One region of the Gynuella sp. genome, then DNA from elsewhere that is predicted to be linked to it. Evidence: predicted binding sites of a transcription regulator. Region 1 holds the regulator's gene; each other region holds the start of a gene.
What was found. Region 1 encodes FNR, which switches genes on or off when oxygen is low (the NO sensors DNR and NnrR bind a similar motif). Its sites were predicted from a motif close to TTGATNTANATCAA; they were not measured.

Region 1 (7,633 bases):
TCGGTGACGGGCTTAATGATACGCTATCATTGAGCCGGGCAGACGTATCTATTGCTATGGCCAACGCAACCGAACTGACTAAGCAGACTGCGGATATTTTGCTGCTGAACAACCAGTTAGGGAAAATTCCTATGGCAATTGTTCTGGCTCGTAAGACCCAACGTATTATTCGCCAGAATCTGGCTTGGGGTTTGATCTATAACCTTATCGCATTACCACTCGCCATGTCGGGGCTGATTACTCCGTGGATGGCTGCTGTAGGCATGTCTTTTAGTTCACTTCTGGTAGTATTAAATGCTCTCAGGCTAACTCGAAAAATACAGATATAACATGCAGATTCTCTACTTACTGATACCACTGTCTCTTCTGTTGTTAGGCACCGCTCTGGCAGGTTTGGTCTGGGCAGTCAGAAAAGGACAGTATGATGATCTCGACAGTCCGGCCCATAAAATTCTTTATGATGACGATTTGGACAAAATGCCGAAGAAGAAAGATTCAGATAAACATGATTGAACAGTTACTACCCGCCTTCTTATTAGGTCTTCTCGGGGCAGGCCACTGCGTGGCTATGTGTGGAGGTATTGCTACCGCTTTGGGGCTTAATGCGCCTGGTCACCTGGGATACAGTTTGCTCTATCAGCTAGGCCGCGTCAGTAGTTACATGCTGATAGGATTAATCTTTGCTCTGTTTGCCAGTTTCATCCCGCAGTCTTCTATTTTGTACTTACGATTACTAGCAGCATTACTGCTGCTGGGCATGGCGTTATATCTGTCTGGAATTTGGAATGCTCTGGCCGGCCTGGAACGTGTGGGTAAAGTATTGTGGTCATTTATCCAGCCTTTGGCGATCAGAATCAAGCGTCCTAATTCGATGGCAATGGCCTTCGCAGCAGGTGTCACCTGGGGTTGGTTACCCTGTGGAATGATCTATTCTGCTCTGGGTCTCGCCAGCTTGTCGGCAAACCCTTTCTACGGAGCACTAACCATGCTGGCATTCGGACTAGGCACATTCCCAGCCATGACCGGACTGACGATTTTCAGCCAATCCATGATCCAACTGATCTCCCATCGGCTCACTCGTATTTTCAGTGCAATATTGGTTTTTTCCCTGGCGATATGGACCGCGTATTCGGCAATAGAGGTTGTAGCTTCATGAACAATTACATTTTTGGTTACGGCAGTCTGATCTGTGCAGACAGCCGCTCACGTACTGGCATCACCGGCGATGCGATCCCAGCTACTGTTAAAGGAATTAAACGCGGCTGGTACGTATCTGTACCACAGACAATGCATATAGCAGTGGGAGCAGTTCAGGATGAGTTTTCTGAATGCAATGGTGTGATATTTCCAGTAGATACAAAAAACCTGGCCAAATTTGATGAGCGGGAACAGGGTTATGGGCGTATTACACTGAAAACAAGCCATATTATTACCAAACATCAGCTTCCTGATGATGCAATCGTCTGGACCTATGTTGGCCACCAAACCAGATCACCATCATCAGAATATCCGATAACCCAAAGTTATCTGGATGTCATTCTTAAAGGCTGCTTTTCCTGGGACGAAGCATTTGCAATAGAGTTTATTAAAACAACCAGTCACTGGGGTAACCTTATCAATGACAGGTCTGCCCCTCGCTACCCAAGAGCGATAGAAAGTGACACTCATTATCACCTACACGACACATTTCTGATGCAGCACCTACCCGACTGTATTCTGCAGCGTAAAAATATCTGACACTTTTTTGCAGAACTGGAGCCAACTCTGTTTTCAATAACCATCAAAGTCATCAATTGCGCCTGCAACAAACAGCATGTGCGCATTTTTAGTGACTAAATATGCTAATAATTAAGTGAAAACCAACCAAAAGATCTAATACCTTTCATAGATTTTGCTAGCGTAATTTATAAGTACTTTTGTTGACGGATTATGTAAATAGTCTTTAGTTTCAGTATCTGCGAACCGATATAGTCAATATTGAAGCAAAGACCATTTACTTCATTTTTTGGTGAAATATATGGGTATCTGTGCAAGCGAATTAAAAAACTGCGTTATTAAACCGACACTGGAATATTTCGGGGTCTGGAATGAAGCGCACGAAGCTCTACTGATTGCCACGGCCGCCACAGAATCAGATCTTGGATATCATTTAGGATGTAGTTCTGACCAGGGTTATGGTCTTTTTAATATCACTGAGCAGGAACATAACAACATTTGGGACAATTATCTGGCGCAGACACCAGACCTGGCGAGTAAAGTCAGAGGTTTAGCTGGTCAGAGAAGCTTTCTCGAACAACCTCATCTTGAACTATCCACCAATCTGGCTTATTCCACTGCAATTGCTTGGTTTATGTATGAAAGTTCAGGGATCCCTGTACCCGCTAAAACGGATGTCATAAGAATAGCCGAATACTGGTGTAAAAATTTTCATCCTAGCAGGGAGTTTCATGACAAAGTCAAGTTTGTTCATTTTTTACAGGCTTGGTTAAAACAAGACTCTATAGCTGCTTGATTTACAAGCACTAAGGAAAATGGTAGAACGCGCGTTCGTTTTTTATCCATATTCCAATCCTGCCTCAAACCATGCAAACACTCAGTAAAAAAGACAAAACAGAATTTAACAAACTACAAAAGCGCCTGCGCCGGGAAGTCGGAAAAGCAATTGCTGACTACAATATGATCGAAGATGGCGACAAGGTAATGGTATGTTTGTCGGGAGGCAAGGATTCCTACACGATGCTGGACATTCTTCTGGGGCTACAGAAAAGTGCACCGGTACATTTCGATCTGGTGGCTGTTAATCTTGACCAAAAACAGCCTGGCTTTCCTGAGCATGTGCTGCCCGAATATCTGCAATCTATCAATGTGCCTTATCATATTCTGGAACGGGATACTTATAGCATTGTTCAGGATATGGTGCCGGAAGGAAAAACCACCTGTGGAATGTGTTCCCGTCTCAGGCGCGGAACTCTGTATGCTTTTGCGGAACAGATTCAGGCAAATAAAATCGCTCTGGGTCATCACCGCGATGACATCATTGAAACCCTTTTCCTGAACATGTTTTACGGTGGCAAACTTAAGGCAATGCCTCCTAAATTACTGGCAGATTCAGGACGTAATATTCTGATTCGCCCTATGGCCTACTGCCAAGAGGAAGATATTGTACAGTATGCTGAGACTAAGGAATTTCCGATCATTCCATGCAACTTGTGTGGTTCACAGGAAAATCTTCAGCGTCAGTCAATCAAACAAATGTTGAAAGACTGGGAAAAACTGCAGCCCGGCCGCAGTGAAATTATTTTTAGAGCAATCCAGAATGTCGCGCCATCACAACTGGCGGATACCAGCCTGTTCGATTTCAATACTCTGAGTATTAATGGCATTGCCTCGCTGAATATTGGCGATGACGGGCCTCTAAGCCCAATGAAACAAACTCAGGTGGAAAGCTGGGAACCAGGAGCCATAAGCTAATCAATGCAGGTAAAGTACATGTCCAAAAAAAAAGTCATGATATTAGTCAATATACTTGCATGATCTGAATCAAGTTCCATAATGTGACCAAAAATATTGTCAGGAAAATTTTCTATGGTTAGTACTGCCCACTGCGATACCTGTAGCCTGCATCCCCTCTGTCTACCTATTGGCTTACAGGACAACGACCTCGACAAACTGGAAAAAATTATCCGTCGTGGTCGTCCCATCCAAAAAGGTGATCATCTGTTCAGGCAGGGCGAGCCGTTTACATCGGTATATGCTGTACGTACGGGGACTCTTAAAACCTATACGCTAACAAATGATGGTGAAGAACAAATTACAGGATTTCATTTGGCCAGCGAACTGGTTGGGTTAAGTAATTTTGATACACAACTGTACACGTGTTCAGCGAAGGCACTTGAAACCACTAACGTCTGCGAAATTCCATTTGAGAGTCTGGATGATCTGAGTGCAGAATTACCCGCACTTAGACGCCAGTTATTGCGGACGATGGGCAAGGAAATTCGTGATGACCAGCAAATGATGTTGTTGTTATCAAAGAAAAGCGCAGAAGAACGTATCGCCTCTTTTTTGTTAAACTTGGCATCCAGATTCAAACGTCGCGGTTTTTCTGACAAAACCTTCCGTTTATCTATGTCCCGGGCTGATATGGCAAACTATCTTGGCTTAGCAGTTGAGACAGTAAGCCGAGTATTTACACGCTTTCAAAAGCAGGATCTGATCGAGATTACGGGTAACGCCAAGGAAATCTCCTTATTGGATCAGAGAGCATTATGGGATCTTGCCGCATTGAGCGAAACCGAACGTTGCGAGCTGGATATTATTGTCTCCAGCTTGGGCTGATCCGTATCAACTTTTGGTGTTGATTTTTTAATTACACTCGTCCTACATGCATATGTATGGAGAGTGTAATTATGTATATCGATCAGATTATCTTCGCAGGAATAGGAACCGTTGGCCTCGTGGTACTTATTACCGGAGGTATTTTCTATTTCATGTATCGCGATGCTCATAAGAAAAAAGACAAGCACTAAGCAGCAGAGGCGTTATCTGTTTAATACTCATAACGCCTTTATTTCTTCGCCATACGAACCTTTTCCCGATGCCTTTCGATCATCCAGCCTGCAATACTCAGGTTAGGTGCATATTTTGGCAGGTCTTCGATATGGAACCAGCGGGCATCCAGAATTTCATGTTCCTGAATCCGGATATCTCCTGATTCGTATTCAGCCTCATAGCCAAGCATTAGTTGATGCGGAAAAGGCCAAGTTTGACTGTTTAAATAACTAATGTTTTTCACTCTCACACCGACTTCTTCGAGAATTTCTCGATATACAGCCTGTTCCGCAGATTCCCCTGCCTCAACAAACCCTGCGAGCGTTGAATACATACCTGAGTCTTTGTGACGCACACCATTGGCCAGTAACACTTCTTCCCCCCGATACACCAACACAATAACGCAAGGCGATATCCTGGGATAAGCAGTCAACCCGCAATGATCACAATGGGCCCCTGGTTCATGATCAAAATATCGTGTTCTATGCCCACAACGCCCACAAAACCGATGGTCCTGCCGCCAGGTATGCAGCTGAACAGCCCGGCTAACCATCGCAAAAACCTGCTCATTTTCTCGGGCAACATCACGAACGGTAACAACCCACCAACCTTCAGGCAGCTCATAACTTTCATCCAACCAACCTGCAAACCAGGGAACCCCCTCCAGGGAGGCAATATAGCCGACACTATCAACCTCAATATTCAGAATATCCTTTGCTTGCAAAACCCAATCACCGGAGTTGGGTACAATCAGATTCCCCCCCTGAAACAAAAGAATATTACCTGCCGACAAATCGTGCTTTTCTTGAAAATCAATTGACCAATAAGTCTCATCCAGTTGATACAGCATCTTTTTTCAGTTCCAGTTTTACCATACACACACCATCGTCCTGACAAACCTGCTCAAAACCACAGTGACGGGCAAGCCTTAGCATGGGCTCGTTGTCACTCATGATTTCAGCGACGATAGCAGTCGCTTTTTCATTTTCACTGTACCGGATCATACGCTGCATCAATTGCGAACCAAACCCTTTCCCCTGCATTTCAGGATCGACCATTACGGCAAATTCGATCTCATTGGTATTAACATCCTTCCAGGTCCGTACCTCTCCCCAAATGCGCTGGTACTGATCAACCGCGACAAATGCCATCTCTCTACCATAATCAATCTGACACATGGCAGCGAGCTCACGATGTTCAAAATTCAAACGACTGCCAAAAAAGCGAAAGCGCAAAGCTTCTGCTGTCATGCGTTCAAAAAACAGTTTCAACTCTGCTTCATCTTCCGCCCGAATAGGTCTCAAGACCAGCTCCTGACCATCTTTTAACGTCATTGATTCTTCTAGATGAATAGGATAAGGCACGATTGGAGATGGAAAAGACTTACCCAGATTGATCGCAACCCCCAATACCAGCAGAGAGTGGTCAGGTAGCAGCAGCAAGTTAACTTCCAAACCTTCAATGCTCGGGTGATCAATGGCAATCTGACTAACAGCCATCAACGCTGTACTGAGTTCTTCGATATCTTTTTCCGGATTATCGGATCTCTCACTTAATACAGAGTATGCATGACTACGGTAAATCAATTTTCGGGTATGATTCGAATTCAATGGCGGTAAACCAAAGCGCCGATCAGCCAATATATCTGCTGTAGAACCCCCCTCTCCAAACACCACGAGCGGGCCAACCAGGGAATCCCGGGTCAACCCCATTGAGAATACCAGCGAGTCCATTTTTCGCCTCATCGGCTGGACACCAAACCCCAGTACTTTACTGCCAGGGAACAGATTTTTTTGATCAGACAACAACTGGTGGGTAGCATCTTTCAGCTCATTGAAGTCATTGATCGAAATGACCACTCCACGCCATCGGGTTCTGGGATTATCATCATAGGCAAATGGATAACAATAAGCCTCATGAACCAGTCGCAGGGAGACGGGATATGCCTGATTGGGTTCGGCAAATAACTGTTTCTGAGAGGTATAAAAATTCGAACCGACAAGATTGAAACCATATATTTCAAGTACTGTCCGGGCCTCAATCCAGGTCATGTATTCGCGGTTCTGCTGCTTAACTGAATGAATCAATGATTCGACGGTTGCTTTATTGGATGCCTGAATACTAAATGACTGGGGTGGGGTCTCCCGAAGGCTGGTCTGATTACGTTCATGATGAACCATAATCATAAACGCTTCGACAGCCTCAGAGGGAGAATCAAAATTTAGCAGGTTGTGACGATCAAACAGCTCCCTCGCCTCACGAACAGACTCGATCCCCAACCAACACGTTAATACCATATGCCGGCTTGACTTAATAAGCGGAACCAGGCTCTCAGCTAATCGCATGGGATGACTTCTGTGATTCGGGGTCACCACCAGCATTATCGCCCCCAAACCTTTCACCTTATCAACCATTTGCAGCAAACTCCGATATCCCTCAGTCGACGTGTTCGGCGCAACCACCATTGGATTAAAGCCGATTTCGTCCTGATACCAGGTGACATCTTTTAGAGCATCTTTAATACTGGACATATCCGCAAGCTGACCTTTGAGTTGCACCAGACGATTCAAAGCCAGCATTGAAGTACCCAGCCCATTGGAAATAATGGCCAGGGACTCAAAGAACAACGGTTTCATGCGGTTGAGAATCTCAAACCCGTTAAACAAGCCATCCATGGATTCTGCTTCGAGCACCCCTGCACGCCGGAAAAAGCGATAATCCACCCGATCACGACTTTTTAAACCGGCAGGTACGGGGTCCTTCAGCCCACTTCGAATTGCCAATACTTTCTTGGTTCTGGATGCAGCTCTCAACGCGGTCATCAATCTACGAGCATCAGGTAATGTTTCGATATTGAGCAGAATGGACTTAACCCGTCGGTCAGCCGCCAGATAGTCCACAATGTCCGCGATTTCTACATCCGCTGCGGCTCCTACGGTAATAAAGTGGGAAAAACCGATACCACGACCAACCGCCCAATCCAACAAAGCACTGCCCATTGCTGCTGACTGGCCCACAAACGCAGTTGTTCCGGCTGAAGGAAATAAATGCGCAAAAGAGGCATTTATTTTCAGCGCTGGAA
Region 2 (7,633 bases), on a different contig from region 1:
CTGTTTATTCTGGATCGCCAAACACTGCTGCCAACAGATACATTATTGGGAATTTTATCCCACGGCTCACTTTCTCTCGGACTGATCGCCCTAGGGATGATTCATAACCCCGGGATTGATCTCAATGGCTTGCTATTTGGAGACCTGCTGACGTTAAACTGGAACGATATCGCCTGGATATATGCCATCGGTATCGCAGCACTGCTAACACTCACTGTGATATGGAAATCCTTACTGTTGATGACTGTTTCAACCGAACTGGCAGCAGCCGAAGGCGTTGCGATCACCCGTATACAGCTGATCTTTTTGCTGTTACTGGCCTTTACCATTGCCATCGCAATGAAAGCCGTAGGTATATTACTGATCACCTCACTTCTGATTGTGCCGGCAGCAACCGCCCGCCGACTCGCTCGTTCTCCCGAACAAATGGCTGTGTTCGCTTCTCTGCTGGGAAGTTTGTCGGTGTTCGGAGGCCTGTTGATGTCTTACTGGTGGGACCTGGCCAGCGGACCCGCAATCGTGATATTTGCATGTCTGCTATTCATGGCCAGCCTGTTTCGACGCCAGAGTTGATCGGTTACATCATATCTGCCAGCAATGGAATCACCGCTATTTTTTTAGATTTCCAGCGGCCTGCTGGCACTTGCCACAAATGCCGGATACTTCAATGGTTTGGGATTGAATCTGAAAACTGCGCTGCAATGCTTCCTGCTCCAACTGTTCAGTCAGATTATCCAGCTTCAACTCCTCTACCAAACCACAGCGGTTGCAAATAAAAAACTGGGCACTGTGTTTATGATCGGTGTGATGGCACACCAGGTAACTATTGGTAGAGTCAATTCGGTGGACCAGACCCAGCTGCTGCAAAAACTCCAGTCCCCGATAAACCGTAGGTGGTTTGGCATTGGGACGGGCCTGCTGCAACAAATCCAGTAACTGATAAGCGGTTAATGCTGTCTCTTGTTCTGCCAGAATCAACAATATGGTTTTCCGCAACTCAGTCAGCTTTTCACCCTGCTGCTGACATAATTGTTCTGCGGTCGTTAGAATCGCCTTTGCCATATATTCCGTTTCATCGATAATGCTGACTCCAATCATACTGAAAGAGTGGTTATGAGTCAGTTTAAAAACTACGAAACTTTACCCCAAGGTCAGCAGATCGGGCTGGAAGACGCTTTGCGCCAGCTTAAATTCAATGAACAGGAGTTAATCCCGGCCATTGCCCAGCAGCATGATACTGGAGAAGTATTAATGCTAGCCTGGATGAATATAGCAGCCATCAGGGAAACACTCGAAACCGGACAGGTATGCTACTGGTCGCGCTCACGCCAGAGCTACTGGCGCAAAGGCGAAAGTTCCGGGCATGTGCAAAAGCTGGTCAGCATGCGGTTCGATTGTGATGGCGATGCCATCCTGTTACAAGTGAATCAGACTGGACCAGCCTGCCACACCAATCGTCGCAACTGTTTTTATCTTGAAGTGAACGGCGATCAAGTTACGATCCTCACCAATCCGGCCTGAGCCGGATTGGTAGTGATACTTTGCTTCAACCAACAGCAATCAGCTCGCGGTTGATTTTTGGCCTTACCCACATTTTCAGCAACACAACAAAAGCAACCATCCAGATGGTAACGAGCATAAGTGTTGTGAAAGATTGCAACGGATGCCGGGCAAATGTCAGCAACTGGAAACAATAGACCGCAGCGGCATATGCCACCGATGTGGTCCACCCTGCCACTACGAGTGTCCAGAGTTTGCCCCCTTCTTTTACCAGTGCCCCTATGGCAGCCGCACAAGGGGTATATAGGAGAATAAATACCAGATAAGCCAGCGCCCCTTGCCAACCTGCGAATAACTCAACCATTTTCGAATGACTCGGAGTATCGACAACCCCAGCCTCTGCCTGAGCCACATCAGTAAAACCCAGCGGATCAGTCACAGCGGTCACGATACCCAGCAGATTTGAACCCAGCAATGCTGCCGCTTCAGTAACATTAGTCAGCGGCGAAACAAACTCACTGGCATCCTCGGTTTCTCCCGAGTACAAAGCTTCCATGGTACCAACGACAGCCTCCTTGGCCAGAATACCGGTAAAAATCCCCACGGCAGCCGGCCAGTTATCCTCTCCCATTCCAATCGGCGTAAAAACCGGTGCAATCACCTGCCCGACTTCGGCCAGCGCAGAGGGGCGTCCCTCCTGTTGCTCAGAGCGCCATGACGGTACCGAGTTAAGAACGGTCAGTACAGCTGAAACCAATACGATGGTTTTGCCTGCCCGCATAACAAAGCCACGAATTTTATGCCAGCTGGAAATGCCCACATTACTCCAGCGTGGACGATGATAGTGCGGCATCTCCATAAACGAACTGGCACGAACATCCTTAAACAACTGTTTTCTGAATATCCATGCCGTTCCCACTGCCACAAGAATACCCAAGAGATAAAGAGCAAACACCAGTAGTTCAGCATTGTCACGAAAGAAAACAGAGACAAACATAGCGTAAACGGCCAACCTGGCGCCACAAGACATAAACGGAGCCATTGCCATGGTCAACATGCGCTGTCTGATATTGGTCAGGCTTCGAGTAGCCATGATCGAGGGGACATTACAACCAAACCCCAATAACAGTGGAATAAATGCCTGCCCCGGCAAACCAATTGCAGACATCATGCGATCCACGATAAAAGCAGCTCTGGCCATATAGCCACTGTCTTCCAGAATACTCAAACAAAGATACAGAAATCCAATAACCGGAATAAAGCCTGCAACCAGCTGTAACCCGCCTCCTAATCCTTTGGCAAAAACCGTAATCATCCAGTCCGGAGTACCCAGCACCATCAACCAATGACTGGGTAGTTCCACAAACCAATATCCGGCCAACATATCAATAGGATCGATAAACAATGATCCGATACCGATGGCCAGCGCAAACATTGTGTACATGGCAAACAAAAATATCGGAATGCCAAACCAGGGGTGCAATACGATGGAATCCACTTTTTCGGTGATGTTTTGTCCGCCTGAGGTATTTTTAATAACACCCGACAGCCAGTGAGAAACAGACTGCATTACAACGGGTTTGCCGATTTGTTTGACTTCCAGAGCCACATCAGCCAGATGTTTTTGCAATTCACTGGCAGAATAGCGATTGCCATCAATCACCGGAATACCCAGGTTAGCGGATAACTGCGCTACATCCGGCATCGATCCTATTTTTTCGGCCAAATCAGTCATCGTCAGCACAACGATCATAGGCCGTTGCATTCCCACCAGCTCAGCGGTGAGCTTCAAGTTACGCTTCAGGTTGGTGGCATCTACAACATTAACGATTACATCATAACTATCTTCAGTTAAAAACTTCCGTGCCAGCGCTTCGTCCATACCACCAGAATGATGCCCTAAACTATAGACTCCGGGCAGATCGGTCATGTCCACACGCCGCTCATTGGTGCTGAAAAAGCCGGTTTTACATTCGACCGTCACGCCGGTCCAGTTGCCCACTTTTTGCCGGGTCCCTGCAAGTTTATTGAACAGGGTGGTTTTACCAGTATTTGGATTTCCGACCAGTGTAATGCTCAAACTCATACAGCATGATCCTTACACTCCGACTCACATAGATGTACATGTTGAGCATCTGTGGAATGAATTGCTATAAGTGTCGACCCCACTTTGATTTGCATGGGATTCCCAAATGGAGCTTTCATCATTAACTGTACAGTTTCTCCTGGATCAAAGCCCAAACTAATCAGCTGTTCCTGAGTTTCACCGTGGGGGTGGGTTACCCGGTGAATTTTTGCGACATGTCCCTTTTGTAACTGTGATAACACCATAGACCGCCCCCTGACAAGATTGATAATGATTCTCAATGATAGAGATGAAATACTAGACTGTCATGATATAAATCAAAGACAAGCAATAAAGCAGCCAACCGACAGGACCAAAAATTACTGAGACATGCATCAAATTACCGGCAAATTTGCTTTGCCTGAATCCGCAACCTTGTAAAAGATGGCAATATTCAACTCCGAACAAGATTATCAGCATGACAACCAGGTTTACCGTAGGATTATCCTTGGCTGCAGCATCGTTAATACAAACAGGCTGTAACACCGAAAACAATGACGACTACCGCTGTCCGACATCCAATACCCAAGCCCGGGAATTGATTGGCAACTGGCGACAAAGCTGCAAAATTGTTGCCAATGACAAACTGACGACTGACACAACGTTACACTCAATAACGCGTGCGTCCGGCAGTACTGGAAATCCAGGCTCAATGGATGGCAAAGCTTATAAGACCGAGCTGAATTTCTCTGAAGATGGCACCCTTCAGGAAACCTACATCACTTACTCCACTACCGATTGCAACAGCAATACAATTTCCACCAAACAATCTTATTATTCCTGCTATGAAATCGGCAACGCCTTACTGACTAACAGCTCAGAGTCCGCTGTTGAGCTGAATATTGAGTCCGGAGAGAGTACTGAATACTCCATTTTTCAACTCGATAATGGCTCTCAGTCTCTGCGACTCGGATCAGCTGCAGCCAGCAGCTCCCTTGAAAAAGATGGCACAACCTCAGCACGCCGTTATGATGGTCTCGATAGCAATAGCTATGAAAGCACCCCTTAAGTAGTCACGATAGCTGGCTACCTCCCTTCATACGAATGTCATATTTCCGGGCCATGATGACCGAAAATAATTGACACCATGGAAACAAACAATGTCTATTTGCGCTAGAAACCGACACTTCATGCTGCAACAGCGCTTGCAGCAACGGCGAAGAGAATCTCAGGATATCAGCCTGTCAGAAACCCAAAAGACACATTCTGATACAGGTGCGGTAAGCAGGTATCTACCGGACTACATTCTATCTGCACGTCGAACAGAGACCCGTACCGATGAAACTTACCTTTCTGGGAACCGGTGACTCACAACAGGTTCCAGTATACGGCTGCGAGTGCAAAGCCTGTCAACGTGCTCGTTTAATATCCTCTTATATTCGTCGCCCTGCCTGCGCACTGATCCAACATGAGAACAATATGGTTCTGCTGGATGCAGGACTCACCGATTTAGGTCAGCGTTTTAGTCCTGGGGACCTCAATGCCATTCTTCTAACGCATTTCGATATGGATCATATACAGGGGCTCTTTCACTTGCGTCGCGGCATGAACGATATCATTCCAGTGTATTGCCCTTCTGATCCACAATCACCAAATGCATTGATTGCAGAACCAGGTATATTGGATTTTCAACCAAGCATTGAGTCCTTCAAGGTTTTCCAGGCAGGGATCCTTAATATTACGCCTCTTCCCCTGCAACATAACCGCCCGACCTACGGATACTGTGTTGAATCCCCGGCTCATCGAATAGCCTATCTGACCGATACCAGGGGCCTACCTGAACAGAGCCAAAAGTTCCTACAGCAGTGGCAACCGGAAGTACTGGTTATCGATTGTACTCACCCACCGGGTGTCGCGAGTCATCAGCACCATAACGATTTTGATGAAGTTATAGAGATCGTACGCGAAGTAAAACCGGAGACGACCTACCTCACCCATATCAGCCATACCATGGATTTATTTCTAATCGAACATTTCAAACGCCTGCCAATGCATATTCACGTTGCCGTGGATCAGCTGACCATTCGCCTCGAAAACCTGTCAGGCAACCTCCGCTCTAAACTCGGAACCTGAATAATTTTGTCGTCGGATATGACACAGTCTTAAGTATTGGGTTAATTGTTTGTTAAAAGCTGTTAATTCACCCCTGGCAACAGATACTATATCCAAACCCGGAGACTGGGCCGCTATCCTCGGCTCAGGCCAGGACCCATTTCCATATCAATAGGGAGCAATCTATGGCTGAGTTAACCTGCTTCAAAGCCTACGACATCCGTGGTGAACTCGGAAAAGAACTGAATGCCGATATTGCCTATCGTATCGGCCGCGCATACGCAGAATTCTTCAAACCCAAAACAATCGTGGTCGGCGGAGACATTCGCGCCACATCCGAGGAGCTGAAACTGGCGTTCGCAAACGGCATACGCGATTTTGGTGCAGATGTTATAGATATAGGCCTGTGCGGTACCGAGGAAATTTACTTTGCCACTTCTCATTTAAAAGTTGATGGCGGTTGTATGGTCACGGCCAGCCACAACCCCATTAACTACAACGGTATGAAGATGGTTAGGGAGGGTGCCCGTCCTATTTCAGCAGACACTGGCCTGAAACAAATCAAAACCTTGGCGGAGAAAAACCAGTTCAAGGACACCGGTAGTCGAGGAACTCTGACCAAACGGGATAATAGTGCCGCGTATATTGAACACTTGCTAAGTTATGTCGACCTTAAACAGCTTCAACCGATAAAGATCGTGGTAAATGCTGGTAATGGCGTTGCCGGACCAACTATCGACCGATTGGAGACAGCTTTCAAAGCAGCTGGTGCACCGATTGAGTTTATTAAGATCTTCAACGAACCCGATGGTACCTTCCCTAACGGCATTCCAAATCCTTTGTTACATGAACAACAACCGGTTACCGGCAACGCCGTTATTGAAAATCATGCCGACCTTGGAATTGCTTGGGATGGCGACTATGACCGCTGTTTCATGTGGGATTCCGAAGGTACTTTTATCGAAGGTTATTACATTGTAGGCCTATTGGCCGAAGCATTTCTGCAAACCAACCCCGGCAGCAAAATCGTTTATGATCCCAGATTGACCTGGAATACTGTCGATATCGTCAAAGCCAACAGCGGTGAACCCGTAATGTCCAAATCAGGCCATTCTTTCATTAAAGAAAAAATGCGTGCTGAAGATGCCATTTATGGTGGTGAAATGAGCGCTCACCATTACTTCCGGGACTTCTCCTATTGTGACTCCGGCATGATCCCATGGTTGCTGGTCATCGATTTGTTGTCACGCAAGAAAGTCAGCCTGACATCGCTGACCCAACAACGGCTGGCCACATACCCTTCTCCAGGGGAAATCAACAGTAAAGTGACAGATGCAGACGCTTCAATTGAAAGAGTCTATAACGCGTTTAAAGCAGATGCGATTGCAGAAGACCGAACCGATGGTATCTCACTGGAGTTCAAGGACTGGCGCTTCAATCTACGGAAATCCAATACCGAACCGGTTGTCAGACTCAATGTCGAAACCCGTGGCGACAAACAGTTGATGCAGGAAAAGACCGACGAACTATTGGCTCTGGTCCGGGCCTGATTCTACCCTTTCATTATCCGGCCGGTTATTGAGTAACCGGCCGTGGATTCGCTCCCACACCAAATAACAGATCGAAAGTTGGCCCCAGAATAACCGTATCGGTACAGCTAATAGGCTCAAGCTCCCCGGACTTAAGTTTTGGATAACGACGCAAAGACTCACCAAGCTGATACAAAGCCGTTTTAAGAGTGCTGGCGTACTGATCAATCATATATTGGTATTCACCACTACCTGATCGGGCAACCAGATCCGGATTAGGAATTCGATTGCGCTCAGCCATAAATCCCAGCGGAAAGACACTCCTATTGAAACAATTGGACTGAAGATGTTCCCGCTTCGCATACGCTTCCGCCCAACGACTTACCGCTTTGATACTCGAGTACACAAAATCCTTCGGAACTTTAGA
Region 3 (7,633 bases), on a different contig from region 1:
TGTGACTGCGGCTGATCAGACCTTTCTGTTCCAGTTTATCCAGACGATTGGTCATAGCGCCGGAACTGAGCATCATTGATTGAAACAACTCTGAAGGGGTCAGCGTATGTGGTGCTCCCGAACGTCGCAGAGTAGCCAATACATCAAATTCACCAGGTTTGAGATCAAATTCCAGGTGACATTCTTCAAGCAGCCTCATGCCTCGCTTATAGATACGTGACATGCGACCAATCAACTCCATTGGCAATAATTCGAGTTCCGGCCGCTCCGTGGACCATTGCTTTCTGATTTTATCGACTGAATCGGATACCTGTGTGCTCATTATTTAACCTTTTTCTGATATCTCAATATTAAGATACTTTACTCAATGACATTACCTGGGTATAGTTTTTAAAATATTTTGATATCGAGATACTTCATATGAATATTCTTATTGCAATGATAGTTCCATTTCTGTGGGGAACAACTGCTTCAGCCACGCACCTCGGGTTTATGGATTGGCCGCCACTGGCGTTGGCGGTATTACGATCTCTGCCAGCCGGACTGCTACTGCTACTGATTAAACCTGTGTGGCCGAAAGCTGGACAGTGGCGCTTGTTGTTGATTCATTCGGCGATCAATATCGCCTTGTTTTTTTGGCTGATTTTTCTGGTTGCGCAGAATCTGCCGGCCACTTTTGCCGCAGTCGGTATGGCGGGTACGCCGGTCGTCGCCCTGTTGTTTAGCTTTCTGTATAAAGGCTCGATACCCAATGTCTACCAGGTGCTCGCCTGTGTGCTACTGGTGCTGGCAACCTGGACGCTGTTTTCACCGGGCAACCAGCACGTTCAGTGGCTTGGTATTATCGCTATGGTATTGGCCATGGTGGTTATGGTGGCGGGGTCGGTATTTGCTCAGCAGGTCATGAGTCAGGTGAATTGGTGGACGATGGTGGTCTGGCAATTGATTCTGGGCGGGATCATGTTGCTACCGTTTGCTGCCTGGCAGTGGCTGTCGAATCCTCAGGCTTACGCCACCGCACTGGATATCAACATGTCTCGGGTGTTGTCGGGCATTTGGTTGGTGGTCATCAATACGGCTTTGGCTTATGCGCTCTTTATCTGGGTTTTACAGCGGGTCTCCATCGTTCAGTTTGCGTTTGCCAGCATTGCCAATCCGATTGGCGGCGTCATCATCGGAGCCTGGTTGGTGCACGAGCACTTCAGTTGGCCACAGTATCTGATCATGGCCGTCATGGTTGCCACCTCGTTGTTGGCACAATGGTTGTCGCAGAAGCCCCGGGGCTCTGCTGCTGCTAAAACCACTCTAAATCCGGATAGGGTTGTTTCCTGAGAGCTGCCAGCCGGCTGTCCAAAGACCCCAGGTGTAGCTCCAGTTTATGGCCATCAGGATCCAGGAAGTAGAACGATTCACCTTCACTGCGATTCTGCTTCCAGACCGTGACACCCGCATTGATCAGCCGGGCCTGCATTTGCGCAAAGGTTGCTTCCGGAACGCTGAAAGCGATGTGGGTGTAGTCCTGAACGGCTTGGGTATCCGGATCGACGGACAGACAGAGCCACAATTCACCTGCACTGAGATATGCACCGTTTTGCCATCTGACATGTGGTGTCAGGCCCAGTTCGATGGTGTAAAACCGAAAGGCGCGATCGAGTTCTGAAACAGCAAGGGTCAGGTGATTGAGCTGGGTGATCATGATGAATGTCCGTACAGTTTGCGCGAGAAGGTATCTCGTTTTGCAACCGTCGGCCAGGTTCTTTGTGCTGGCAGTCCAGGGTCAGGGTAAAAGACCGGCCGCAAGCGCGACCGGATGACAGACTATTTGAAGGGTTGTGGTTGTGGAGTATTGTCGTTGGATGGTGGCAGTATTGGCAGAGTGATCTGTGGTTGCTCACCGGTCAGTGTTTTTAGAAAAGCAACCAGCTGTGTATTTTCTGTGGCATTGAAAGTTTTACCGAGCTGGATCTCGCCCATGGTATTCACTGCTTCACTCAATGTTTTGATAGCACCATCATGAAAATACGGGTACGTCAGCTCGATATTGCGTAAGGTCGGTACCTTGAAGACATTTTTATCCGCCTCGTTGCCAGTCACATCAAAGCGACCGAGTGCTGGATTGTTGGTCTGATAAGGTTTGATCACGCCGACTTTCTGATACATGGTCCCACCCACTGCCGGGCCATTGTGACAGGCGGTACAACCACTGCTTTTGAATAACTCATAGCCGGACAGTTCAGTGTCGTTCAGTGCTGTTTTATCGCCTTCCAGCCATTGGTCAAAGCGGGAACCAGGTGTGACCAGGGTTTTTTCGAATTCAGCGATGGCCGTGGTGACCTGATCGATAGTGATCTGATCAGAATTGAACACCTGTTTGAACTCTACCACATATTGCGGGATTGACTTTAGCACCTCAATTGCCAGTGTATGGTTGGAAGCCATTTCCTTGGGGTTGGCAATTGGGCCACCGGCCTGATCCTTCAGATCTTCTGCCCGGCCATCCCAGAACTGAGCCAGATTCATACTGGCATTTAATACTGTTGGAGCATTAATTGGCCCCTGCTGCCAGTGATCACCGATAGAGGAGGTGATATTGTCCGTTCCCCCCATGCTCAGATTATGACAGGAGTTGCAGGAAATATATCCAGACTTCGATAGCCGGGGATCGAAGTACAGCTTTTTCCCCAGTTCAGCCTGACCTGTGTTGATCTGGGCCGGTGCCTTGATTGGTTGAATAGGTTCATTTGTGGCCGCTTGGCTCACCACTCCCAAAGACAGCAGACTGATCAGTACTGCAGAGTGTTTATTGGGAAATTTAAAGGGCATGTTGTTATCCTATCTGTTGGTTGTCAGTGTTGAGTTCAGGCAAATATTCCCCATGACACCACCCTATAGGTGTGCTTTTACCTTTGTTTTTTGAATTCCTATTTCAGGGGGTGTGTTAGTCAGGAGTCATGCAGCGTAAAAAAATTCCGACGGAGACGATAATTACGCTTGGCATTATTCTGTAATTGATTGGAATGATTCTAAAGACAGTAGAAGTGATATGGTTCAAATGTTTGTGTAAACGAGTATTGCATGAATAAAAAATATTCAGGTGTATTTTGGCTGTAAATTATCATCATTACAGAAAATTAAGTTTGGTTTAATAATGAGTAAAATAGCTGTTTTTATAGTGTTTTCGATAATTTGTTACGATCAAAAATATAGTTTTCGATGTGTCTGGTTGAATATTCAAGACGAAAAAAAACGCCTTTTCAAAAAACTGAATAAGACTAATTGATGAGGCGTTGAAACGCTCTGCTACTGACGGAATGTTTTTTTCTGCCAATGATTAATGAGAATTAATTTAAACATCCTCTGAAAATGATCTATTTTCGTGCAGGACATTGTTAGCCCCATCTGAAGGTTGCACTCTTTTTAATCCTTATTTACGCCCGTAAACTACGACTTTGCGAGCGGTCAAAATGGTTGCCCTTTTTCAGAGGCCCCTAAATGATTTTGATGCTAATGAAATACCTGTGTCATCGTGGCATTTAGGGAGGATGTAAGTGCCGAGCGACCGGCCTTTCCCGCCGGTCGATAAATGATCAGTTAAAAGGAATGGGCTTGGGGGTATTCTCGTTTGAAGGTGGTAAAATCGGCAATGGGAAAGAAGGTTGTTCACCTGTCAGTGTTTTCAGAAACGCAACGATCTGAGTATTTTCTGTATCTGAGAATGTTTTGCCCAGCTGAATCTGCCCCATGATTTCAACAGCCTCGCTGAGCGTTCCAGCAGCACCATCGTGAAAGTAGGGATAAGTGAGTGCGACGTTACGTAAAGTTGGTACCTTAAACTTCATGCGGTCAGCGTCTTTTCCCGTTACCGCACTGAGACCTTCTGCCGTATTACTGGTCTGATACGGTGCAACCAATCCCATTTTCTGAAAAGAACTACCACCTACCGCAGCACCATTGTGGCACGCAGTACAACCACTGTTTTTAAACAGGTTATAACCAGCCAGTTCTTGTTCACTGATGGCATTGTTATCGCCGAGCAGCCATTTGTCGAACCGTGAGTTGGGCGTGACGAGGGTTTTTTCGAATTCCGCAATGGTTTGGGTGACTTCATCGATAGTGATTTTGTCGCTGTCAAACACCTGCTCGAATTCCATAACGTACTCAGGAATGGACTGTAATACGTCCACCGCCAGTGTATGGCTTGAGGCCATTTCCCCTGGATTGGCAATGGGGCCGCCCGCCTGGGCCTGAAGATCAGCTGCGCGACCATCCCAGAATTGTGCCACATTCATACTTGAGTTTAAGACCGTGGGGGCGTTGATCGGTCCCTGTTGCCAATTATGACCAATTGAAGAGGTCAAGTTGTCAGTTCCTCCCATGCTCAGGTTGTGGCAGGAGTTGCAGGAGATAAAGCCGGATTTGGACAGGCGTGGATCAAAATACAGTTTCTTACCAAGTTCCACCATTCCCAGATTGATGGACTGAACCGGTTTAATTGGCTCTATGGGTTCTGAGCGGGTGGCGGCGATCAGGTGACCTGAAAAGCTGAACGCCATCATGAGCGATAGGCTAGCGGTTACTTTCAATTTCATGGTGTTATTCCTTACATGTGTTTGTTGTATTGGTTTCACACTTTCCCGCTACGAAAACATCAAGTTTTCAAAAATGTGAATATGTGTCTGGAAGATGTTCACACTCAAAAATAGTAACCGACCATCCTGTTATAACCACTTTTTGAGTGTGGTTATATTTAGACTTATTCTAAACCCAAGTGGTGTGATTCAGATCAATTCAGATAAATGATTGGTGGATAAAAACAGCGTGTCAGAACTTGTTGCGAATACGCACGACCAGATCGACTGAATCCAGCCGGGTACCGGCTGGCAGGCAATCCTGCAAATAGCTGTGAATCAGGTTTTCGTGAATATCGGAAATCTCGCCGTTGTCGGTATTGAAGAAGTGATGATGGGCTGAGGTGTTGGAATCGTAGAACGTCGTGGCAGTGTCCGCATAAATCATTCGGACCAGACCTTTTTGCGCAAACAACCCGAGGGTATTGTAAATCGTTGCTTTGGAAACCTTGTAACCACTGGCTTTGATCTGGTCATGCAGTTGTTCGGCTGTGCAATGCTGAGGCTTGGCAAACAGGGTTTCGGCAATGATCCGTCGTTGGGGGGTCGGCAGTACGTCATGATCAAGTAGCTTTTGCACCACAGAAGTATGCGCAGAAATATGTGTGGTGGAAGCACTGTTTGACATAGATATGACCATTCATCAGGTAAATAATAGCCACCATAGGCATCCCTGCATTTGGTGGCTATGTCCGAGGTCAAATAATTTGTGGATTACCCCTGATTTTTGTTCAGGGTGCCAGTTTTATCCAGGTGGCTTTGATTTCGCAGTACTTGTCGAAAGCATGCAGTGATTTGTCTCGGCCGTTGCCAGACTGCTTATAACCACCAAATGGGGCAGTCATGTCTCCGCCGTCATATTGATTGATCCAGATGGAACCCGCCCGCAAAGCCCGGGCCACTCGATGGGCACGACTCAGGTTGCTGGTCCAGAGGGCTGCTGCAAGGCCGTAAATGGAATCATTGGCCAATTGCACAGCTTCGGCTTCATCGTGAAAGGTGACAACACTCAGTACTGGTCCGAAGATTTCTTCCTGGGCAATGGTCATCTGATTGTCGACCTTATCAAACAGGGTCGGCTCAACATAAAACCCACCGGACACAATTTGGCTGCGCTGGCCGCCCAGGCTTAGACGTGCACCTTCTGCCTGACCTTTGTCGATGTAACTTAACACCCTGTTTAACTGCACTTCATCAACGATCGCGCCGATATTGGTGGCAGGGTCAAGGGGGTGTCCAGGACGCCAGTTTTGAAAGGCTTGGCGAACCCGGGCTATGAAGTCTTCGGCAATAGACTCTTCGACCAGCAGACGTGATCCAGCTGTGCACATCTCACCCATATTAAAACAGATCGCCGCCGCTGCGGCTTCTGCGGCCTCATCCAAATCCGGAGCATCAGCGAACACGATGTTGGGGGATTTGCCACCGGCTTCGGTCCAGACCCGTTTCATATTCGATTGCCCGGCATCGACCAGTAGCTGCTTGGCAACATTAGTGGAACCGGTGAATACCAGGGTATCGACATCCATATGGACCGCCAGTGCCTTGCCGACAGTATGTCCAAAACCTGGCAGGACATTGAATACCCCGGCGGGAATGCCTGCCTCCCGGGCCAATCCGGCAAGCCGAATGGCTGTTAACGAAGACTTTTCTGAAGGTTTGAGAATAACGGAGTTCCCCATTGCCAGGGCCGGGCCGATTTTCCAGCTGGCCATGATCATGGGAAAGTTCCAGGGTACGATGGCGGCGACCACACCAACAGGATCACGGGTCACCAGACCCAGCTCGTCCGCCGCTGTGGGAGCAATCTCGTCATATAGTTTGTCGATGGCTTCGGCGCTCCAGCTGATGGCTCTCACCGTGGCGGAGACGTCCACTTCAAGGGCGTCGGCAATAGGTTTGCCCATGTCCAGAGTTTCCAGCAGAGCAAGCTCTTCGCGATGAGTATCAATCAGGCTGGCAAACGTTAGCAGAACCTTTTTTCTCGTAGAAGGTGCCATCTGTGACCAGGCTCCGCTGTTGAATGCTGTTCTGGCCGCGGTCACTGCGCGCAACACGTCGGCGGCATCGCAGGCTGTGACGTTGGTCAGTAGTTTGCCATCGATCGGGCTGATGCATTCAAATGTTGCACCGGATGCAGCCGCGGTGTATTCGCCATCAATAAATGCGCGGTTTTCGAAACTCAGGCCTTTGGCCTTGGTCTGCCAGTAGTTCAGGTCGTGTAGCTCAGTCATAGTATTCAGTTCTATCTGGTTAGTAGGGTTGATGTCTGCAAAGGCAAAACGGCCATGTTTGGATTGAGCGGGCGGATTGCCGGCTCGTCAAAATCATTTGTGTCAGTCAGAAATATTCGGGCGAAGAGCTACTGCAACGGATTGAACTACTCATACCCTATTCTGCAAAGCTGCTTATATCCTCATACGGTATATCGGATTTCTACCGGCAGGCAAGTATTGTGGTATTTGTCTTGGTCGCGGTTATTCTCATTTTGCATGGCTTCCGCTAGGCTCTTCATCATAATTGGATAACAGGAATCGCGTTAATGAGCCGAACTCCCCATACTCGTTCTTACTATGCAGCCTCTGCTCACGATAGCCCGGATCGCCCGTGTCTGGCAGGACCGGTGGATACCGATGTCTGTGTCATCGGAGGTGGTTTTACCGGTTTATCCAGTGCTCTGCATTTGGCTGAGGCGGGTTATAACGTCGTGCTGCTCGAAGCCGCCAGAATCGGTTTTGGCGCCAGTGGTCGCAATGGAGGACAACTGGTCAACAGTTACAGCCGCGACATCGATGTGATTGAACGTGCCTATGGCAGTGAGTTGGCAGGGGTGCTTGGCAATATGGCTTTCGAGGGTGCAGAAATTATCCGCCAGCGTATCCAGCAGTATGATATCGACTGCGCTTATCGTCAGGGAGGTGTGTTTGCAGCGTTTAATGCGCGCCAGATGCATGAGCTGAAAGCACAGAAAAAACTGTGGGAGCGTTATGGCCATGAACAACTGA
Region 4 (7,633 bases), on a different contig from region 1:
CCGCCACCAAAGCTAAAGTCTACGAGCCATTTTTTACAACCCGTAGAAGCCAGGGCGGTACCGGCCTCGGCATGAACATTGTTTACAATCTGGTAACTCAGAAACTTCATGGCAAGATAGATGTTAAAACCGAACCAGGTAAAGGCACTGCTTGTCTGATTACTTTTCCAAGCAATACAGAAAGTCCCCCTTCTGCAGAATCAATGGAACGCCACTAACGAGACATCCATAAAAAAAGGAAGCAAAACTGCTTCCTTTTTTTATCATCCGGCAACCGCCGGGGTTGCCAAGCGATCAGAACTTACATCTGACCGTGGAAAGTACGGCTGATTACATCCTGCTGCTGTTCACGGGTCAATTTTACAAAGTTGACCGCATAACCAGATACCCGAATGGTCAGCTGCGGATATTCTTCCGGACGCTCCATGGCATCCAACAGCATTTCCCGATTCAACACGTTCACATTGACATGGTGGCCTGTGGCATTGAAGTAACCATCCAGAACACTGCTCAGGTTTTTCACCTGGGCCAGGCGCTCTTTACCCAGGGCTGCCGGTACCATGCTCATGGTGTAACTGATGCCATCCTCTGCGTGTTCATAAGGTAGTTTGGCCACTGATAACAGTGATGCCAGCGCACCTTTAGTATCACGACCATGCATCGGGTTGGCACCTGGTGCGAATGGTTCGCCGGCTTTACGGCCGTCCGGTGTTGAACCGGTTTTCTTACCATAGACAACGTTGGAAGTAATGGTCAGTACACTTTGCGTCGGTTTGGCATTCCGGTAAGTTGGGTTTTCACGAACATAGTCCATGAACTTCTCTACCAGAGCCGTAGCAATACTATCCACCCGCTCATCATTGTTACCAAATTTCGGGAAATCCCCTTCAATGACATAATCAACCACCAAACCGGCTTCACTTTTAACAGGCTTGACAGTGGCATACTTGATAGCACTCAAACTATCGGCTGCAATTGAAAGCCCGGCGATACCACACGCCATGGTTCTCAGCACATCACGATCGTGCAGAGCCATTAACGCAGATTCGTAAGAATACTTATCATGCATGTAGTGAATGATATTCAGAGCATTCACATAGGTACTGGCCAACCACTTCATGTAGTAGTCAAAGCGTTCCACCACTTTGTCATACTCCAGCACCTCAGCATCCATAACGGCCATTTCAGGACCGACCTGGGCACCGGACTTCTCATCACGACCACCATTGATCGCATACAACATGGTTTTTGCCAGATTGGCACGGGCGCCAAAGAACTGCATCTGTTTACCAATGGCCATTGCCGATACGCAGCAGGCAATGCCATAGTCATCACCAAACTTATCGCGCATCAGATCATCACCTTCATACTGAATGGATGATGTATCAATACTGACTCTGGAACAGAACTGCTTAAATCCTTCGGGTAACTGATTGGTCCACAGGACTGTCAGATTAGGTTCAGGAGCCGGACCCAGGTTATACAGAGTATGCAGGAAGCGGAAACTGTTTTTAGTCACCAGTGAACGACCATCCAATCCCATACCACCAATGGCTTCAGTTACCCAGGTTGGATCACCAGAGAACAACTCATCATATTCAGGGGTTCTGAGGAACCGTACCATACGCAGTTTGATCACCAGATCATCGATCAATTCCTGCGCCAGCTCTTCAGTCAAAACGCCACTTTTCAGATCGCGCTCAATGAAAATATCCAGGAAGGTGGACACACGGCCAAAGCTCATTGCTGCACCATTCTGACTCTTCACTGCTGCCAGATATGCAAAATAAGTCCACTGTACGGCTTCGGTTGCATTTTTGGCTGGTTTGCTGATATCAAAGCCATAGCTCTGTGCCATCACTTTCATTTCCTGCAAAGCTTTTATCTGCTCGCTCAGTTCCTCTCTCAGACGAATGATATCTTCATCCATATTTGCAGGAGCGCTTGCTGCTTTTTCAGCCTTTTTCCCTTCAATCAGACGATCAACACCGTACAACGCTACCCGACGGTAATCACCAATAATACGGCCACGACCGTAGGCATCAGGTAAACCAGTAATCACACCCGCCTTACGACAGGCCAGAATTTCAGGAGTATACGCATCGAATACACCTTGGTTATGGGTTTTGCGATGAGCATAGAAAAACGCTTTTGTGACCGGATCCAGTTCACGGCCATACACCTCACAACTTCCTTCAACCATACGAATACCACCATATGGCATGATAGCGCGCTTGAGAGGCTTATCAGTTTGCAAACCGACGATCTTTTCCAATGACTGGTCAATATAACCGGCCGGATGAGAAGTGATGGTCGCTGGATTGTCCACGTCAAAATCCAATGGACCGCCCAGACGGTTTTCTTCTTTCATCAGCTCCATGACCTGTGCCCAGACTTTTTGGGTACGATCAGTGGCAGCAGCCAAAAATTGATCATCACCGTCATAAGGAGCGTAATTTAACTGAATGAAATCACGGACATTGATTTCCTGCTGCCAGCTTCCTGCCACAAAGCCTTCCCAGGCTTCTTTAGCACCTACACCTGCGGCAAAATCGTCTGTATACATGAACATCTCCTCGGGAAATATTTATAAAAAAAACTGGTAAAAAAGGAGAGTCCGGGTCGAGTCAGCAATTAGATGAAACATGAAAGCCGAGCCTCGAAGAGCGATACATTCCTGAACGTATGTTACAGATTACCGATAACAGCTGGACAGGCCTGGCACGAACTCTCCCGATTGATCAGATCACCCGATCAATTTACACCGGAAAGATTAGACCTTAGTCGGCGATTCGAATTGACACAGATCACCCTGACAATCAATTTTGTAATAAAACTACGTTTTTTATCGGCCAACCCCGTTTGTGATTTTCCTATGCGCGAAATTACGCAAAACCCCCATAAAAACAGGGGTTCAGGATAGCAGACAATGAATATTCGCTATTGAGAACAATCCGTTATCAGCGAAATTACGCAAAAATAGCCCTTGACATTTATTATTTTGTAATTTTATTACAGCATTATTATGTCAGTGGTAATGACACAAATCTGCTATCGTTAGCACTGCACCATCACCAGGAAATCCAAGCTTGTCGTCCCTTACTTTGATAATGCTCTCTGCTCTGCCAGTCTATTCAAATTCCCAGCCAGTAGATCAAATTACCCAGCCATTACAATGGGCTACAGATACATTTGCCATGTCAGAATTGTGCCCACCAGAAGACGACTATATTCGCTGGAACTATCAAACAGAGCATCTAGTACAAACCCGAAAAGCAAAGCACATCAATGACAACAACACATTAACAATAGAGCAGTCCATTACAGACAACTCGCGATTTGGCTTACAGATCAATCATCAGAATGCACTCTGGCGCTATAAACTTGGTGACCAGTTTCTCAAGTCTGACACCTCCAATTCGACAGTGACGGGCTCCTGGAAGGGCGAGTGGCATAACCAGATGCTATCTGGCCAGATTGGTCCGGAACTGCTAAATATTAGCACCCACATCTCAACCAATACCGAGCTTGGTTACTATCACAGTCGTAAGCATTACGATTTTAATTACCAGGATGATTTTGGTCGAACGGCCACACTGTCCTCGTCGGTTCAGGGGATCTATAGCCGCTGGAACAATTGTCACCAGCGTTTGGATATTTTAGTGGGTGACCGGGATTTCAATATTTCAGCATGGTTGACTAACCGCTCAGAACGACCGGTATTTCAAATCAAATTATCCCATCATCCAATTCAACTTAAGGAAGACAACAAGCTGACCCACACTGAAGGTTATCTGACAATGTGGTCTGCCAGTTTTGAAATACTGCCGCTATTATCCAACGGCAGCATCGGTCTCCATGCCAACGCCATACAGCTTGACCAGAGCGGCCAGGTGTGGAGTGGTGATGAGATTACCGGGAACAACTATATTACTGAGGTTCAGCAGGTGAATGGCAATATCAGCGCGCTCAGCCAGGGTATTCATGCAAACTGGCACGGGTTCAACGAGCCCTGGAATACCACGTTCATTTTAGGTGCCAGAATTGATTATTGGCAGATCAATGGAGAGCTACAAGCCTGGCAGCCATTATTCGAAGGCAGTATCGTGACGCTCACAACACTTGACCAACAACCAACTCAGGAGTCAGCCCTGACGACGACCCTGACAATGACCATCAGCAAACGTTGGCACGACCTCGAACTGCAATTATCGACCAGCCAGCTAATCGGGCTTGACTCCCAGAAAGCAGACAACTCCAACAACTACCGTGCAGCACACTATAATCTGAGGATGCCTGTCAAACCAACGACACCACCATCAACCAAACACCTTCATAAAGGCCTAGGTGGTAATCTGAGCGCCATCACCATCCAATACCATTTCTAAAACACAACAGCTCAACATTACTTACTTTTGTTTACTGACGGTTTGCTGACATAATTGGAACTGCTACTATTCGCAGTTACATTTTCCTCCAGGCAAATCTCTATTCTCCTAATGGAATGGGTTGCTGATGACCAATAACAGCTCTTATTTAAAATAAGGAAGCATACAATGAAACTCGTCAAATACACTCTGCTGGTATGGGCAGCCCTTGCCCTGTCTGCCTGTAATAGTGGTGGTAATGACTCTAAAGGCAGTACCCAGCAGTCAAGAACCAAAGAAGAAGTACTGACCCCATTTCTGAAACAGTTTAACCAGTTTTTTTTATCCCAGGGAGAAGCCGCTAATTACGTATTAGATTCAATATACTACAACGAATTGCTGAGTAATTTTTACAGTTCCGCCTTGGAAGATAAGCTTCATAATGTGCATATTTATCTGGAAGGCTGGAGCGACTCTGACATCCGCAAAACCGGAGAAGTGCTTGCCAACATGCTCGATATGCAACACCTGAGCGACAATCAGTACTTACTGACCTTTAACACTGACAACGCCTGTGCCGACGCCAGTGTGAGAAATGAATGTATCAGCGCCCTGAACCATTACGCCATCACTGCCAACTATATTTCCAGTACAGATGGCTCGCTAATATTCAAATATGATGGCGACCCTATACTCGAACTCGAATATGGTGCCAACTCTGATCATTTCAGCATTACAGTTGATCTTGAAGAATCCATCAACCTGCTGGCACAGCTTGGATATGACCGGAGCTCTCTGCCCGATAGTCTGGAAGGTAAGGCGAGCTATTCTGTTACCACAGCGAATAGTGGTCACATCAAAATAAGCTTAGCCACCCCTGAAGCGATCCATTTCTACAATAACGGTAATGACCTGAGGCTTCCCCAGAGTGATCAGCTTTTAACGATTGAAACCGATGAGCAGTCTGGGCAGCTAAAACTGAGTATACAGCTGAATGACGAAATCACATCTCTCTTCTACTACGATGGTTCACTTGGCGAGGAGTGGCGGGGGTCCTTATTCGGCGATGATATTCATCTCGATCTTACCCTGGACAACACCAATAACTCCCTTGCGATTAACAACAGCTCGATTAATAAGTTGGACATATATTTGAGGGACAGAAGGCTAACCTTCCTGGAAACAAGCCTGACCCCGTTCAACGGTATATTCCAGAAAATCAACGATCCATTTTATGGCAACATTTATCAAATCAGCATTGATGACAACACTGCCTGGAGCTTCTACGGTGACGACATGAACGCTTACGACGAGCCTGTTAGCAACGGCATAAGCGACGGTAATCTCAATCTGGAATATGCCGTCACGGGCGGTACCATCTTACAAAAGTCTTTTACAAGCGAGTTTGAGGCCGGCCGGACGAACCGGGTTGTCTCAGGTAAGTTAAAAGCCTACAAAGCTGTTGACGGCCGTGTCATCATAGACGACGAAATCCTGTCTGCCGGGGACACATTCTGAGCAGATTCTCCCTCTACCGGCAGGCTTTTAAGCCTGCCGGTTATCCTCGCTAAAATAAGTCCATAAACCGGTAATACATCATCCCCAGAGCCAACAGGGGCGAGCGCAATAACGGTCCACCGGGAAATTTCATATGCCGAATTCGTTCAAATACTTCGATCCGGTTGCTTTCAAGACAAATACATTCAGCCACCAACTGGGCTGCAATGTGAGTGGCGGCAACCCCATGACCGGCATAAGCCTGAGCATAATAAATATTAGGGCGCAAACGCCCTATCTGCGGTAAACGGTTAGCACCGATCCCAAGCATCCCCCCCCATTCGTAATCAATCTTTACATCCTTCAGCCACGGAAACAAACGCACCATACGGGGCTGAATAATGGCCTTAATCGACTTGGGGTCACGCCCGGAATAGGTGCAGCGGCCGCCAAACAACAACCTGTTGTCTGCACTTAAACGATAGTAGTCCAGGGCAACATTCTGATCACAGACTGCCGTGTTTTGCGGCAGAATGCGCTTGCACTGCTCATCACTCAGAGGCTCGGTCGCGACGATATACGTGCCAGTCGGCAGCACTCTTGAGTCCAACTCTGGATGCAACCCAGTCACATAGCCATTGGCACAAATTACCAATTGACTGGCATTCACCAAACCTTTTTCTGTGTAGATTCTGACCCGTTCACCTTCCTCGATGCGAATGACGGGACTATCCTCAAATATCTGCACCCCTGCGGCTGCGGCTGCGGCTGCCTCTCCGGCAATCAGATTCAGCGGATGTAAATGCACTCCGCCCCGATCCAGCAAACCGCCAATATAAGCATCCGTACCGACCACCTCGCGAATTCTATCCGCCGGGATCAACTCCATGTCATACCGGTAACCGACTGACTTCAGCCATTCATAGTCCTCGCTGAAATCTTTCATGTGACGAGGCTTGGTCGCAAGATCACAACTCCCCCGCTGAACATCGCAGTCAATACCGAAACGCTGAATACGGTCCAATACTACGTCTACGGCTTCCAGACCCATTCTGGCAATCGTGTCCACACCCTGTTCACCGATCTGGTTACGAAACTGCTCCAGATCATGACCAATTCCTCTTAGAACCTGTCCGCCATTACGGCCCGAAGCTCCCCAGCCAACTTTCCTCGCCTCCAGTACAGCAACCGACCTGCCTCTGTCCGCCAGTTCAATTGCGGTATTGATACCACTGAAACCGGCTCCGATCACACAGGTGTCAACATCAATAGAGTGTCGCAGCAATGAATAGTTCTGGGGATAGCGTAGGGTGGCAAAATAATAAGAATCAGGATGTTGATCACTGTGTATGGAAGGATTCAGATACATATAAAAACCTGCTGTATAGATTTGCCGGAAATTTTTGACACAGCTCTATGCCACTTGCAAGCAGCATGTTACATTTCTGACTTCATCGCAGCTGATCAGCTGCGATGTTTATTCCTTTCCCATAGAGAAAACTGTCACTGTGAATTTTGATCTTTTCCAAACCTATGACGCCCTGATCTTCGATATGGACGGCACCCTGGTTGAAAGCGGGCCACTGCACGAAGAAGCCTGGACCCGTACCCTCAAAGCATTCGGATTACCAATCATAAAACCGATGATGCGGGCTTTGTGCGGCGTTCCCACCAAAGAAACTCTGGAAATCATTGCTCAGAAGACCAATACACCACTTCGCGTTAGTGTCACTGAAATGAATGATTTCAAAGAAACCATTGCCAAATCC

Region 2: ACQY6I_RS05420 (FeoA family protein) is a predicted target of FNR. The motif match lies at 3,894-3,907, and genes of this name have one in related genera.
Region 3: ACQY6I_RS06165 (cytochrome-c peroxidase) is a predicted target of FNR. The motif match lies at 4,774-4,787, and genes of this name have one in related genera.
Region 4: pflB (formate C-acetyltransferase) is a predicted target of FNR. The motif match lies at 2,798-2,811, and genes of this name have one in related genera.

What each region holds. Positions count from the first base shown of each region.
Region 1 is NZ_JBNKSF010000007.1:281,702-289,334, reverse strand. Features, by position in the region: gene ACQY6I_RS02400 (heavy metal translocating P-type ATPase) at 1-329, shown strand, start outside; gene ccoS (cbb3-type cytochrome oxidase assembly protein CcoS) at 331-513, shown strand; gene ACQY6I_RS02390 (sulfite exporter TauE/SafE family protein) at 506-1,156, shown strand; gene ACQY6I_RS02385 (gamma-glutamylcyclotransferase family protein) at 1,153-1,737, shown strand; gene ACQY6I_RS02380 (hypothetical protein) at 2,018-2,512, shown strand; gene ttcA (tRNA 2-thiocytidine(32) synthetase TtcA) at 2,584-3,471, shown strand; gene fnr (fumarate/nitrate reduction transcriptional regulator Fnr) at 3,586-4,338, shown strand; gene ccoM (cytochrome c oxidase subunit CcoM) at 4,410-4,529, shown strand; gene nudC (NAD(+) diphosphatase) at 4,568-5,401, opposite strand; gene ACQY6I_RS02355 (bifunctional acetate--CoA ligase family protein/GNAT family N-acetyltransferase) at 5,382-7,633, opposite strand, start outside.
Region 2 is NZ_JBNKSF010000014.1:107,160-114,792, forward strand. Features, by position in the region: gene ACQY6I_RS05400 (metal ABC transporter permease) at 1-573, shown strand, start outside; gene ACQY6I_RS05405 (transcriptional repressor) at 610-1,062, opposite strand; gene hisI (phosphoribosyl-AMP cyclohydrolase) at 1,114-1,521, shown strand; gene feoB (ferrous iron transport protein B) at 1,547-3,586, opposite strand; gene ACQY6I_RS05420 (FeoA family protein) at 3,583-3,831, opposite strand; gene ACQY6I_RS05425 (hypothetical protein) at 4,044-4,634, shown strand; gene phnP (phosphonate metabolism protein PhnP) at 4,904-5,698, shown strand; gene ACQY6I_RS05435 (phosphomannomutase CpsG) at 5,863-7,227, shown strand; gene ACQY6I_RS05440 (hypothetical protein) at 7,253-7,633, opposite strand, start outside.
Region 3 is NZ_JBNKSF010000016.1:35,601-43,233, reverse strand. Features, by position in the region: gene ACQY6I_RS06185 (MarR family winged helix-turn-helix transcriptional regulator) at 1-322, opposite strand, end outside; gene ACQY6I_RS06180 (DMT family transporter) at 421-1,332, shown strand; gene fos (fosfomycin resistance glutathione transferase) at 1,295-1,696, opposite strand; gene ACQY6I_RS06170 (cytochrome-c peroxidase) at 1,819-2,823, opposite strand; gene ACQY6I_RS06165 (cytochrome-c peroxidase) at 3,588-4,589, opposite strand; gene ACQY6I_RS06160 (Fur family transcriptional regulator) at 4,822-5,256, opposite strand; gene ACQY6I_RS06155 (aldehyde dehydrogenase) at 5,360-6,862, opposite strand; gene ACQY6I_RS06150 (NAD(P)/FAD-dependent oxidoreductase) at 7,171-7,633, shown strand, end outside.
Region 4 is NZ_JBNKSF010000045.1:39,976-47,608, forward strand. Features, by position in the region: gene ACQY6I_RS18945 (sensor histidine kinase) at 1-218, shown strand, start outside; gene pflB (formate C-acetyltransferase) at 302-2,566, opposite strand; gene ACQY6I_RS18955 (hypothetical protein) at 3,090-4,388, shown strand; gene ACQY6I_RS18960 (hypothetical protein) at 4,557-5,885, shown strand; gene ACQY6I_RS18965 (NAD(P)/FAD-dependent oxidoreductase) at 5,935-7,233, opposite strand; gene ACQY6I_RS18970 (HAD-IA family hydrolase) at 7,373-7,633, shown strand, end outside.